4 regions of the Lentibacillus kimchii genome follow, and region 3 is predicted to be linked to each of the others. Evidence: riboswitches for the same ligand, from Rfam matches in the RefSeq annotation. Region 3 holds a riboswitch; each other region holds the start of a gene.
What was found. Region 3 has a riboswitch for S-adenosylmethionine ahead of ACZ444_RS03820 (Na+/H+ antiporter NhaC family protein). Riboswitches for the same ligand answer to the same signal wherever they lie in the genome.
Positions count from the first base shown of each region.

Region 1: another riboswitch for S-adenosylmethionine. It lies ahead of ACZ444_RS13730 (PLP-dependent aspartate aminotransferase family protein); the one in region 3 lies ahead of ACZ444_RS03820 (Na+/H+ antiporter NhaC family protein).
Region 2: another riboswitch for S-adenosylmethionine. It lies ahead of metK (methionine adenosyltransferase); the one in region 3 lies ahead of ACZ444_RS03820 (Na+/H+ antiporter NhaC family protein).
Region 4: another riboswitch for S-adenosylmethionine. It lies ahead of ACZ444_RS12545 (cyclase family protein); the one in region 3 lies ahead of ACZ444_RS03820 (Na+/H+ antiporter NhaC family protein).

Region 1 is NZ_AP043934.1:2,632,062-2,635,217, reverse strand. It holds gene ACZ444_RS13730 (PLP-dependent aspartate aminotransferase family protein) at 1-1,182, opposite strand, end outside; SAM riboswitch class I at 1,303-1,422, opposite strand; gene cls (cardiolipin synthase) at 1,743-3,156, shown strand, end outside.
Region 2 is NZ_AP043934.1:1,139,181-1,142,336, reverse strand. It holds gene ACZ444_RS06190 (urease accessory protein UreD) at 1-490, shown strand, start outside; gene metK (methionine adenosyltransferase) at 632-1,831, opposite strand; SAM riboswitch class I at 1,951-2,057, opposite strand; gene pckA (phosphoenolpyruvate carboxykinase (ATP)) at 2,260-3,156, shown strand, end outside.
Region 3 is NZ_AP043934.1:676,935-680,090, reverse strand. It holds gene ACZ444_RS03825 (ABC transporter permease) at 1-355, shown strand, start outside; gene ACZ444_RS03820 (Na+/H+ antiporter NhaC family protein) at 569-1,876, opposite strand; SAM riboswitch class I at 2,026-2,135, opposite strand; gene ACZ444_RS03815 (YrvL family regulatory protein) at 2,244-2,705, opposite strand; gene ACZ444_RS03810 (type 1 glutamine amidotransferase domain-containing protein) at 2,878-3,156, shown strand, end outside.
Region 4 is NZ_AP043934.1:2,387,302-2,390,457, forward strand. It holds gene galU (UTP--glucose-1-phosphate uridylyltransferase GalU) at 1-612, opposite strand, end outside; partial or broken gene ACZ444_RS12540 (tyrosine-protein phosphatase) at 993-1,653, opposite strand; SAM riboswitch class I at 1,802-1,899, shown strand; gene ACZ444_RS12545 (cyclase family protein) at 1,999-2,739, shown strand; gene ACZ444_RS12550 (5-methyltetrahydropteroyltriglutamate--homocysteine S-methyltransferase) at 2,768-3,156, shown strand, end outside.

The sequences.
Region 1 (3,156 bases), 800 kb from region 3:
CGTCAGTTCATCTGTACTTAACTGCTGGTGAGTGGTTGAGGCCGGGTGAATGATCAGCGACTTCGCATCGCCTACGTTGGCAACATGGGACCAGAGCGTCACATTGTCAATTAGCTCCTGGCCGACTTTTCGTCCCCCTTCAACGCCAAATGTAATGATAGAGCCGTAACCACTGTCTAAATATTTATTGGCCAATTGATGCGAGGGGTGCCCCGGATGTCCTGGGTAATTTACCCATTCAACGGCTGGGTGGCTGTTCAGAAAATCTGCTACAACAGCAGCATTTGCGTTATGACGTTCGACCCTCAAGTGCAGTGTTTCCAGGCCCTGCAGCAATAAAAAAGCATTTTGCGGGCTCAAACAGGCACCAATATCACGTAATAGCTGGACACGCAATTTCATGGCAAACGCTGCCGGACTTAGATCGGCATAACGCAGACCATTATAGCTGTCATCTGGTTCTGTGAATTCGGGGAAGTTGCCATTATCCCATTGAAAACGTCCGCCATCGATAACGACACCTGCAATTGCCGTGCCGTGACCGCCAATCCATTTAGTGGCTGAATGGACGACAACATCAGCACCCCAGCTGATAGGCCGCGTCCCGTAAGGTGTAGCGAATGTATTATCAATGATAAGCGGGATCCCGTTTCGGTGTGCTATCGCGGCAATGGTCTCCACATCCAATATGTTCAGGCCTGGATTGGTAATAATTTCGCCGAAAAAGGCTTTTGTATTGGCGGTGATGGCTTTTTCGAAAGCGGCTGGATCGGTTCCATCGACAAATGTGACATGGATGCCGTATCTGGGCAGGGTATTGGCGAACAAGTTGTGTGTCCCGCCGTACAGACTGCTGTCGGCGATAATCTCATCACCACTGCTGGCCAGGTTTAAAATCGACAGTGTAATGGCAGCCATGCCGGAAGCAACGGCAACAGCTGCTGAGCCATCCTCCAAAAGAGCCATTCGCTGCTCGAAAGCATCGACGGTGGGGTTCATCATACGTGAGTAGATATTACCCTCTTCGGTCAGGCCGAAGAGATTGTGTGCGTGCTCCGTGTCGTCAAAAACATAGGATGTTGTCTGATGAATCGGGACCGCTCGCGCCCCTGTTTCTGGATCGGGTTTCTGCCCTCCGTGAAGTAATTGAGTCTCTTGACTGTACAGGTTGAATGGTGTCATTGGAATTCCTCCTTTGAAAATGATTGCGGGCTTTCTTAGCCAATTGGCATCATCATTCCGTTAACCAGGAAAAGAAAACCTCCTTCAGAAAAGAAGGAGGCTGACATAGCGCTAATCCTTCTCTTATCTGTCAGAATCTGCTCTAGTCTGCAGGATTTAGCACCTTTCAAAGTCATATCGCCGGACTTGATGGTTGCCGGGTTTCATTGGGCCTGGTCCCTCCACCGCTCGCAATAAGAGATTTTAATTTTTATTAATTAACTGAATATTATAGATGACCTGGTGGGCGTTCGTCAAGTTGTTTTTAAAATTTTATCGCTGGGTATATCATTTAGTGAGAGATGTCAACTATATGTATCTCAGCTGGGAGGTGAAATGGTGCTTAATCAGGCAGTTTTATAAAGTTATTCCAGAGACTTTCACCTAGTATCTGGCTAAGAGGTTATACGGTTTATGACAAAAGGGCAAATTAACAGCACATCCAGCTTGGCTCTAACGTATGAAGGAAAATTATGCTATATTATGGATAGTGGCCATATGCTGAAGAGGGGTTTTAACAAGTGAACATTATATCATTCTTTCTAGGCTTGATCCTTGTTTTGAACATTGCCCTGGCTTTTACGGTTATCTTTCTGGAACGAAAAGATGCGTCCACAACATGGGCCTGGCTAATGGTCCTTTTGTTCATTCCGATACTTGGATTTATTTTATATTTAATTTTCGGCAGACGGATCAGTGGCCAGCATATCTTTACATGGGATACCAAAGCCAGACTAGGGGTGAAATTTGCTGTCCAAAAACAGCTGCGAGCACTGGAAAACGGCACGTTCCATTTTAAAAATGATGCGTTGGCTGATTATAAAGATCTGTATTATTTGCATCTGCGCAATGATGATGCGATTTTGACACAAAATAATGATGTTAAGATCTTTACAGATGGCGCGAAAAAATTTCAGACCCTTATGCAGGACATGGAACAGGCGACGGATCATATTCATCTGCAGTATTATATTCTCCGCAATGACTGGCTTGGTGAGCGGACAGCCAAAATACTTATCCGAAAGGCGCGGCAAGGGCTGGAAGTGCGCGTTCTTTACGATGATATGGGGTCACGGAAAATTAACCGGAACTTCTTGCGGCGACTGAAACAAGAGGGGGTCATGATTGAATCTTTTTTTCCGCCGAAAATCCCTAAAGTCAATTTAAAAATTAATTACCGCAACCACCGCAAACTGGCTATCATTGATGGTGCAATCGGTTATATTGGCGGGTTTAACATCGGTGATGAATACCTCGGTTATAATCGCAGGTTCGGCTTTTGGCGGGACACGCATCTGCGGGTCGTCGGCAATGCAGTTGAGAATATGCAGACCCGGTTCATTCTGGACTGGAACCAGGCTTCGCGCAATCATATCATGTATGATGAGCGCTATTTCACGCCTAAGGCTGGTGGTGACATCGGGATGCAGATTGTTTCAAGCGGGCCTGATTCAGACTGGGAGCAAATTAAAAACGGCTATATTAAAATGATCATGTCGGCAAAAGAGTATATCTGCATCCAGACGCCCTACTTTATTCCTGATGACAGTCTGCAGGATGCACTCAGGATTGCAACCCTGTCGGGGGTTAATGTCAAACTTATGATTCCAAATAAGCCTGATCACCCATTTGTATACTGGGCTACATTCTCTTATATCGGAGATCTGTTGAATGCAGGGGCACAGGTTTATATTTATCAAAATGGTTTTCTGCACGCGAAAACATTGATTGTTGATGGCAAAATTGCATCAGTCGGCACAGCCAATATTGATGTGCGCAGTTTTCGCCTGAATTTCGAGGTGAACGCTTTTATGTATAATCAGGGCGTGTCTCAGGAATTATTGGATGCTTTTTACCGGGATATGGCGCGCTCAACCCAAATGACCCGAACACTGTACCAGAACCGCTCGCTTGGCATTCGGTTTAAAGAGTCCA
Region 2 (3,156 bases), 460 kb from region 3:
CATTGCTTACAATAAAGCGAATTATAAGCAGACCAATATCATCCATATGAAAACTGGATCCACGCTTATTTATTCGGACATCATTACGCCTGGCTGGTCGCCAGACGGGTCACTGTTCAGCTATGAAAATATCCAGGTCAAAAATACAGTATACCTGAATGATCAGCTTGCTGTCTTTGATCATTTAAAATTAAATCCCGCAACAGATCATATTCAGGACATCGGTATGATGGAGGGATTCTCGCATTTGGGCTCCATGCTGGTGGTAAATGAGGATTTGCAGCGCGAACATATAGAAGCGTTGACAGAACAATTCAGGTCTGACGCGGCTGACTGCAAGCTGGGCTTTTCAGAACTAATGGCGCCTGGTTTTTCCGTTCGGATCTTAGCAAACCAAACCCAGGTCATCGAGCGGATTCTCTCAGAGATTCACAGCTACATCCGGGAACACCTGTTTTCAAAGAAGCGCGTATTTTTGCGAAAGTATTAAGTTATTAACTTTGACGAGAAACACGTCAAGTATATGTACTGCTCCCCAAAAATTAAAGTCTAACTTTTGGGGTGCACCTCTGCCCTTATAATACGTTTTCTCTCTGCAGGAAGAAAGCTCATAATGATGTTTATTAGAGGGCTATTTTACCGTTAGTGCCTGAAGTTTTTCCACTTTATCCGTTTTTTCCCACGGAAATAGTCTATCCGTTCGCCCGAAGTGGCCATAGGCAGCTGTATCTTTAAAAATCGGCTGACGCAGATCAAGCATACGAACAATTCCTGCTGGACGAAGATCAAATACGTGGCGTATAGCATCTGCAAGCGACTCCTCAGCCATGATACCTGTGCCAAATGTATTAACTGCTATCGATACCGGCTCACTGACACCGATCGCATAAGCCAGTTGCACCTCGCATGTTTCAGCCAAACCTGCCGCAACTATATTTTTAGCAACGTACCTCGCTGCGTAAGCGGCAGACCGGTCAACCTTTGTGCAGTCTTTCCCGCTGAAAGCACCGCCGCCATGCCGGGCATATCCGCCATACGTATCAACAATAATTTTCCGGCCTGTCATCCCTGCATCACTGCGGGGACCGCCGATCACAAACCGGCCGGTTGGATTTATAATATAATTTGTTTCGTCATCAAGCCATTTTGCCGGCACAACCGGACGAATAACTGACTCAATCAAATCCTGTTTAATTTGATCTATCGAAATATCCTGATGATGCTGGGCAGAAATGACGATCGTGTCAATTCGCACTGGCGTCCCCTGTTCATCATATTCCACCGTCACCTGCGTTTTACCGTCAGGGCGCAAGTAATTCAGAACATTATGTTTACGCACATCGGCGAGACGTTTTGCGAGTTTATGAGCCAGCGATATCGGCAAAGGCATCAGTTCGTCTGTCTCATTACAGGCAAAACCAAACATCAGACCCTGATCGCCTGCTCCGATGGATTCAATTTCGTCATCGTTCATCTCGCCTTGACGCTCCTCAAGCGCCGCATCCACCCCGCCGGCAATATCGGGGGACTGTTCATCAATTGCTGTAAGCACAGCACATGTTTCCGCATCAAAGCCATATTTAGCCCTGGTATAACCAATATCTTTAATCGTTTGCCGAACGATTGCCTGGATATCGACATATGTCGTTGTCGTGATCTCACCTGATACCAGAATCAAGCCTGTTGTCACAGTCGTCTCACAAGCAACACGGGCATTTGGATCTTTTGTTAGAATTTCATCTAATATGGCATCGGAAATCTGATCAGATATTTTGTCCGGATGGCCTTCCGTAACGGACTCCGATGTAAATAAACGCCTTTTAACAGCCATGTGGCCGTGTCCTCCTTAAGTGTTTGCTGCGGAACTCTTTTCAGCATAAATTGCAATCAAGTGACGTCTTCACAACAAAAATCCTTTCCCGCACAATGAGGAAAGGATTAGGCCTTTCACTCTTATTGTTCAAGGTTTCAGCCTTGCACCAGATTAGCACCTCGTCACAGACGTGATGGTTGCCGGGCTTCATTGGGACTGTCCCTCCACCAGCTCCGAATAAGAGAATATCCGCTCGAAACTTTATCATAACGAAATAACCCTCGGCTGTCAACTTGTCCACTGTCGACTGGTATCACACATTTATAAAAAATTCATACGATTAACCATAAAATAGTATGGACTAATGTGTTTAATGTGTTATACTAATAAGCGAATTAATATAACAGAATCATTTGGCCGAACTTAAAAAAAGGCAGGTTTTGAAAATGAAAACAAAAGAAGACACCTTACTGATGCAAGATTTGCTTGCTCACGACAATATACAGAAGAACCTGGCTGTGCCGCAGTTAGCAGAAAAAATCCTGAACCGGGGTGAAGGTGTTCTGAGCGCGACCGGGGCTGTATGTGCAACAACTGGTGCGTATACCGGCCGTTCTCCTGAAGATAAATTTATCGTCCGTGATAATATGTCTGATGAACACGTTGATTGGGGTGAAATCAACCAACCGATTGATGAAACCGTCTTTGACAATTTGCTGCAAAAAGTAACAGCTCATCTGCATAATCGAGATGCTCTTTTTCAATTCAGAGGGTTTGCTGGGGCTGATCCTAACTACCGGCTGCCAATTGACGTTATAACAGAGTATGCCTGGCACAGTCTATTTGCCCGGCAGCTGTTCATACCTCCGACAAAGGGTGAATTAGAAACACATGAATCTGATTTCACTGTTATATCCGCCCCAACATTCAAAGCTGATCCGGATACCGACGGAACCAATTCCGAGACTTTCATTTTGATTTCCTTTGAGAAGCGGATTGTGTTGATCGGCGGAACAGAATATGCTGGTGAAATTAAAAAATCGATCTTTTCTGTCATGAACTATCTCTTGCCGCAGAACAATGTCTTATCCATGCACTGTTCGGCAAACGTTGGGCAGGAAGGCGATGTTGCCCTATTTTTCGGCCTGTCCGGAACGGGGAAAACCACGCTCTCGGCAGATCCTTACCGGCGCTTAATTGGTGATGATGAACATGGCTGGAGTCCGAACGGCATTTTCAATATTGAAGGCGGCTGCTATGCCAAATGTATTAACCTGTCAGCGCAAAAAGAACCGCAAATTTACAATGCCATTCGTTTTGGCTCCGTACTGGAGAATGTTGTA
Region 3 (3,156 bases):
GACATTTATTGTCGGCGACGTATTCGCTGATTATGGGTATAAGCTCATCAATCTGGTCATGATGGGAACATTCGCGTTTATGATTTCCGCCGTATTCCGAAATAATACGCTGGCAATCGGAGCCGCTATTTTTCTTATGTTTACAGGAAATACGATTGTTACAGCTTTCAATGACTACGACTGGGCTAAATATATCCTGTTTGCCAACACCGATCTTGAGCAGTACACCGTTAGCGGATCGCCCGTTATTGAGGGTATGACGCTCGGTTTCTCGATTACCATGCTGATCGTTTACTTTGCTATTTTCATAGCTTTATCGTGGCTCGTCTTTAGCAAACGGGATGTTGCCAGCTGACAGATAGCGACTCAGCAGAACAAACGCGTGTCATAGCAAACAAAACAACCAGATTAAAATGAACAATCAACCGCTCCGGAAATAAAGGTAGCTTTTTCGCGGGCGGCTGGTGAGCCCCCTCGTGCTTGTTGCGCCCACAAGCTTTTCCGGGAAGCTTTGCGCTGTGCTTATCGCACGCCAGGGTCTCACCTATACCTCTTTTCCCGCAGGAGATTAGCCGTTTTCCCGTACAGAAAAGCGCGGAAAACCTGCTGCAATAGCAATCAAGCCAGCAATTCCTAATAAAATCGGATAAATGCAGTACGGCATAATGGCGACAGGCGATATCGACGCCACGCCGGCAATTGCCAATAATTGCGCACCATATGGTAAAATGCCCTGGAAAGCACTGCCGAAAATATCCAGAACACTGGCTGTGCGGCGCGGATCAATGCCAAAGCGCTCCGAAATTTGCTTGGCCAGGGAACCGACACTGATAATCGCAATGGTATTGTTAGCCGTTGACAGGTCAAACACCCCAACAATCCCGGCAATACCAACTTCAGCCCCTTTTCTTGAGTTAATGCGCTTGCTGATTGTCCGCAACAGAAAATCAATCCCGCCATTCACACGGATAAGTTCAACCAATCCGCCCAGTAAAATGGCTAACAGCGCCAGTTCCTGCATGCCTGCCATGCCATCGCCAAGCTTCGTCAAAAAAGCCATGACATTAAAGGAACTTTCATAAAAACCAACAGCTCCCGCTAACGCAATGCCGCCGATCAGGACATAAATGACATTAACACCTATAACAGCAAAAATAAGGACAGCAAGATACGGCAGCACTTTAATCAACTCAAATGGATGCTCACCGCTAATGGAGCCGCCGGCGTTCCATGTCAGAACACCAAACACAACCGCCGTTATAACAGCAGTAGGCAGCGCGATGAAAATATTCACCTTAAATTTATCGCTCATCTTCACAGCCTGCGTTTTGACAGCAGCAATCGTTGTATCCGAAATAATCGACAAATTATCCCCGAACATGGCACCGCTGATGATCGCACCCAAAATCAGTGGCATGCTCATGCCTGTCTCATCAGCCAAACCGACACCAATGGGGCCAAGTGCCACAACCGTGCCCACCGATGTTCCCATAGAAATGGAAATGAAGCAGCCAATCACAAACAAGCCCACAACCAAGAGACTTTCCGGCAGAATTGTCAGACCGAGATTCACCGTCGAATCAACAGCCCCAACGCCTTTAGCCACTTCAGAAAAAGCACCTGCCAGCAGGTAAATAATGACCATAAGCATAATATTCGGATGCCCTGCTCCTTTAGTCAGATAATCCAGCTTGTCGTTAAAAGGCATTTTCCGGTTCATCAATAAAGCTGCCAGAATAGCGATAAAGACCGCTACCAAAATAGGCAGTTTATAAAAGTCACCACTGATAATACCGGAACCGATAAACAGGACGAGAAAAATGACAAACGGGATTAACGCCGATGCACGCCCTTTATTCAAATCTGATGTATCCATGTCTACTCCTCCATTCATGATAGTTTCGCGCGTCTGCGTCCAGGACAGTTAAGCAAGGCAGACTGAACACTCGGCCTGCAAACAAATGGCTGTGCCGGCGTTTTAAGGGAATAAAAAAGCCCTCCGTTTTGGAAGGCGTTAGTCCGGACACCTTATCTGTCAAAACGCTCAAAACGCGAATTGCTGGATTTAGCACCTTGCATATTTGCAGGTTGCCGGGCTTCACAGGGCCAGTTCCCTCAGCCGCTCTGGATAAGTCATATGAAATTGGTTGATAATTCGAAAGTATAATAGAAGAAGCTGCATGTGTCAATAGCCGTACCTGTAAAAAGTGAATCGAATGGTGATACTTATGGCCGTAAGCCGCTTAAACTGCTTGATCATGCCCCTTCTGTTTATTATCAAATACAGGGTCCAGGACCGCCAGCAGTAATGAAAGAATCAGCTTGGTTCCACCCGAAAGTGTGATACTGTCTATAAACGCATCCACCGCCACAATAACTAACCAGTTCGACGCAAACGAAAAAAGCAATTGAACAAAAAATGCGAATCCCCTGCCTGTCATATTTTTAACAGACAGTTCAGCCATCGCCTCAAACGGCAGATCAACCACCGTTCCCAGGATAAAAAAGCTGGCCACAAACAACAGAAGGGACCAAATCGACTGGTACTGAACGCCCAGCAGCTCAAATGCACCCGCAAAACCAAAGAAGAACATCGCTAACACAAAACCGAGAACCAGGCTCATAAACAGCGTGGCGCCAATAACAGTAACGATTTTATCTTTTAATGTCATATCGCGAAACGAATGGTCCTGTTCATCAGACAAAAAGGGACCCTCCCAGCACGTTAATTAAAGAATAGTTCGATTGTAACATTTACCCATTAAAGGATCATATTGTGACGAATACCTACTTTCAAGCACCCTGCTTTATTTTTTCACGCCAACAATTTATGATGAACAGTGTACGGGATAAATTTGCGTTAGGAGACACACTAATATGCCTAAAAATATTCTAATGGTCGTAACCAATCATGAAAAGATTACAGAAGAGATCAAATCGGGTATATGGCTATCCGAATTTGCAGAAGCCTACAATGAATTTAAAGAGCAGGGCTACACGGTTATGGTTGCAAGTCCACAGGGCGGCAAATCGCCAGTGGATCAAAGCAGTATCGATGATCAGACACCACAGGCCATTCTCGATGCACAGCCCTATCTTGAGGAGACCGTCAAGCTGGATGAGCTGGATCCCCGGAACTTTGATGCGATATTCCTC
Region 4 (3,156 bases), 1.0 Mb from region 3:
GCCCATGATCGCCAAATTAGATGGGGCCTCATCCTGGGCGGGTTTTTCGACGAAGTAATTGACTTTGTAGCGCCGGTCTTCCTTTATATCCGGATCCACGATGCCATAGCGATTCGTTTCCTCATCGGGGACTTGCTGGACGCCGATGACAGAGCTTGCCGTTTGCTCATACTGTTCGATCAGCTGCCTCAGGCCAGGTGTTTCGGATTCGACGATATTATCACCCAGCAGGACAGCGAATGGGTCGTTGCCGATAAATTTCCGTGCGGACCAGACGGCATGTCCCAGTCCTTTTGGTTCTTTTTGCCTGATGTAATGGATATCCACGTCTGATATGTCATTAACTTTTTCGAGCAAATCATACTTTTCTTTTTGCTTTAGTGTGTATTCAAGTTCAAAGTTGCGGTCGAAATGGTCTTCAATCGCGCGTTTATGTTTGCCGGTGACGATAATAATATCCTCGATGCCTGATTCAATCGCTTCCTCGACGATGTATTGGATCGTCGGTTTATCCACGATCGGAAGCATTTCTTTCGGCATGGCTTTTGTTGCCGGCAAAAAACGTGTGCCCAGACCGGCTGCAGGGATAATAGCTTTCTTAACAGTAGCCAAACGATAACCTCCTCTAAGTCTACAATTCTTGTATAGTCTTCCTAGTATTTTTGTGTTGATCCGCTGCATGAGCGCGTTCGTTAACGCGTCCGGCATAAATTTTCTCATAAACGTCGTCGGAATGCATTTCATCGTCATTGGGCATTCCCCTATATAGTGGCTGCAGACTATTTATCGGCGAATGCGTTTTGCCCAATGCTGCTAGTCACAAATAGGGTAACAGCTTTCACAATCGCAAGCAATTCGCTGGCAGGTTTTTTGTTAAACGTGCAAGATTAATAGTACGAGAGCATCAGCAAGCATGACGTTGAGCAAACGATCTCCCCTGCATTGGAGTAATCGTACCAGGTTGGTCATGCTGTGGCATGCTCCCGCTCATTTTATTTAAACAAACCGAGAAATGACTTTTTCTTGATGGACTCAGGCGGCAGGCGGTTAACCGTTTGGCCGGCCACCAGCAGCTCGCAATTTCCGAGAAGGCCGCCGCGACGTCCGCGCCGTGCTCCTTGTCCAGCACCGCATACGCTTCCTGCAGGCAAAATCCGCGCGATGTCGTGTTATGCGCATCTGAGGCAATGAAATGCGACAGATTGGCGTTGATCAGCTGATTGGCGTATTTTTGCCGTTTTTTACCAAAATGTCCGGACAGGCAGGCAGCTGTCACCTGTGAGAGCGCGCCGTGTTTAACCAAATCCTGCAGTTCGTCTGGACGCTCCATAAGTTCGCGATTACGCTCGGGATGCACGATCACAGGGATGTAGCCCTGCACTTGTAAATCGAAAAACAATTGCTTGCTATAGCGCGGCACATGACCGGACGGTAATTCGACAAAGACATAGCTCGTCGTCTGATTCAGCGGCATAATGTCACCGGTCAGGAGCCTGTCCGCCATTTCACCGTGTATCCGCGACTCCTGCCCCGGCAAAACCGTGAGCGGTATCCCTTCCTGGGCCAGCATCTCATTAAAATCGCGGACATAGCCGGCGATCGTCTGTGGCCGTCGTCAATCCCCGGTAATATATGGCTGTGTATATCTATCATTCTATCACATCCTGCGGTGCGTGGTGCCAGGTACATAAACAATTCGCATTATTTATGTACCTGGCACCAAAAAATTTCAAAATTCTTTGTTGACTTTTTATTATAACAGATGTATTGTGGTAGTTAATAACAAAACGGAAGCAATATATTCTTATCCAGAGAGGTGGAGGGACTGGCCCTTGGAAGCCTCAGCATCGGTCTGTGACTGTGCTAATTCCAGAAGGCGTGCGGCGCTTAAGATAAGAAGAGCAAATGATCGTATTCAAGTCTCTTCTTAATTGAAGAGACTTTTTTAGTATCCTATTTGTTTTGCTTTCCGCTTTCATTTAAGGGGTGATGATCACGATGGTTAATTCGCTAATTGAGGCGTTCAATGTTTTAAAGCAGAAAAAATGGATTGATCTGACACATGCATTTGGGCCGGATTCACCGCATTTTTCCGCATTTAACGCGGCTGAATTTGAGACGCTGTTCGATCATGATGATGGCTTTTTTGCGCAAGCGTTCACCGTTCCGGGACAGTACGGAACACATATCGACGCGCCAATCCATTTTGTACCGGGGGATCAGCGTTATGTGCATGAGCTGGAGCTCCAGGAACTGGTGCTGCCGCTCATTGTGATTGATCAGTCAGCGGCGGCCGCGCGCAACCCTGACTTTACATTGAGCATCGACGATATCCGGGCATTTGAACAAGAACACGGTGAGATTGAGCCTGGTTCGTTTGTCGCGCTCCGAACTGACTGGAGCAAGCGCTGGCCAGAGCAGGATGCCTTTGAGAACAAAGATGACGCGGGCAATAGCCATATGCCGGGCTGGTCCGTTGAGGCGCTGCAGTTTTTATTCGAACAGCGCCATATTAAAGCCATCGGTCACGAGACATTTGATACCGATTCGGCTGCAGATTTCCGGAAGAATGGCGCACTTGTCGCCGAATACTACGTGCTGAATCAGGATACGTTTCAAGTGGAAGTGATGACCAATCTTGATCAGGTTCCGGCAAAAGGCGCCGTCATCTTTAATATCGTACCCAAAACCAAAGGAGCGTCCGGTTTTCCGGTACGGTCATTTGCCATTTTGCCTTAGAGAAGTATCTTTATGAGGAGGCTTAACTATGACGAACGTCACAACGAAAGCACCATTTTCAGCTGATCAGGTGGGAAGCCTGCTGCGGCCCGACCGCCTGCACGAGGCAAGAGATAATTTTGAGCAAGGCACCATTTCCGCTGAGAAGCTGCGCAGCGTTGAGAATGAGGAGATTGAACGGGCGGTTGATAAACAGCTGGAGACAGGTTTGCCAGCTGTTACGGACGGGGAATTTCGCCGCCGATTTTTCAATTTTGATTTCATGGAAAACTTGAACGGGTTTGAGGCCTATATTCCGGAGCAAGGCGCTGATTTTAATGGTGAAAAGGTGGAAAAACACGGTATCCGGAACACCGGTGAGATTTCGTTTAATCCGGATCATCCTTTTGTACAAGATTTAAAAGATCTGATAGCCAT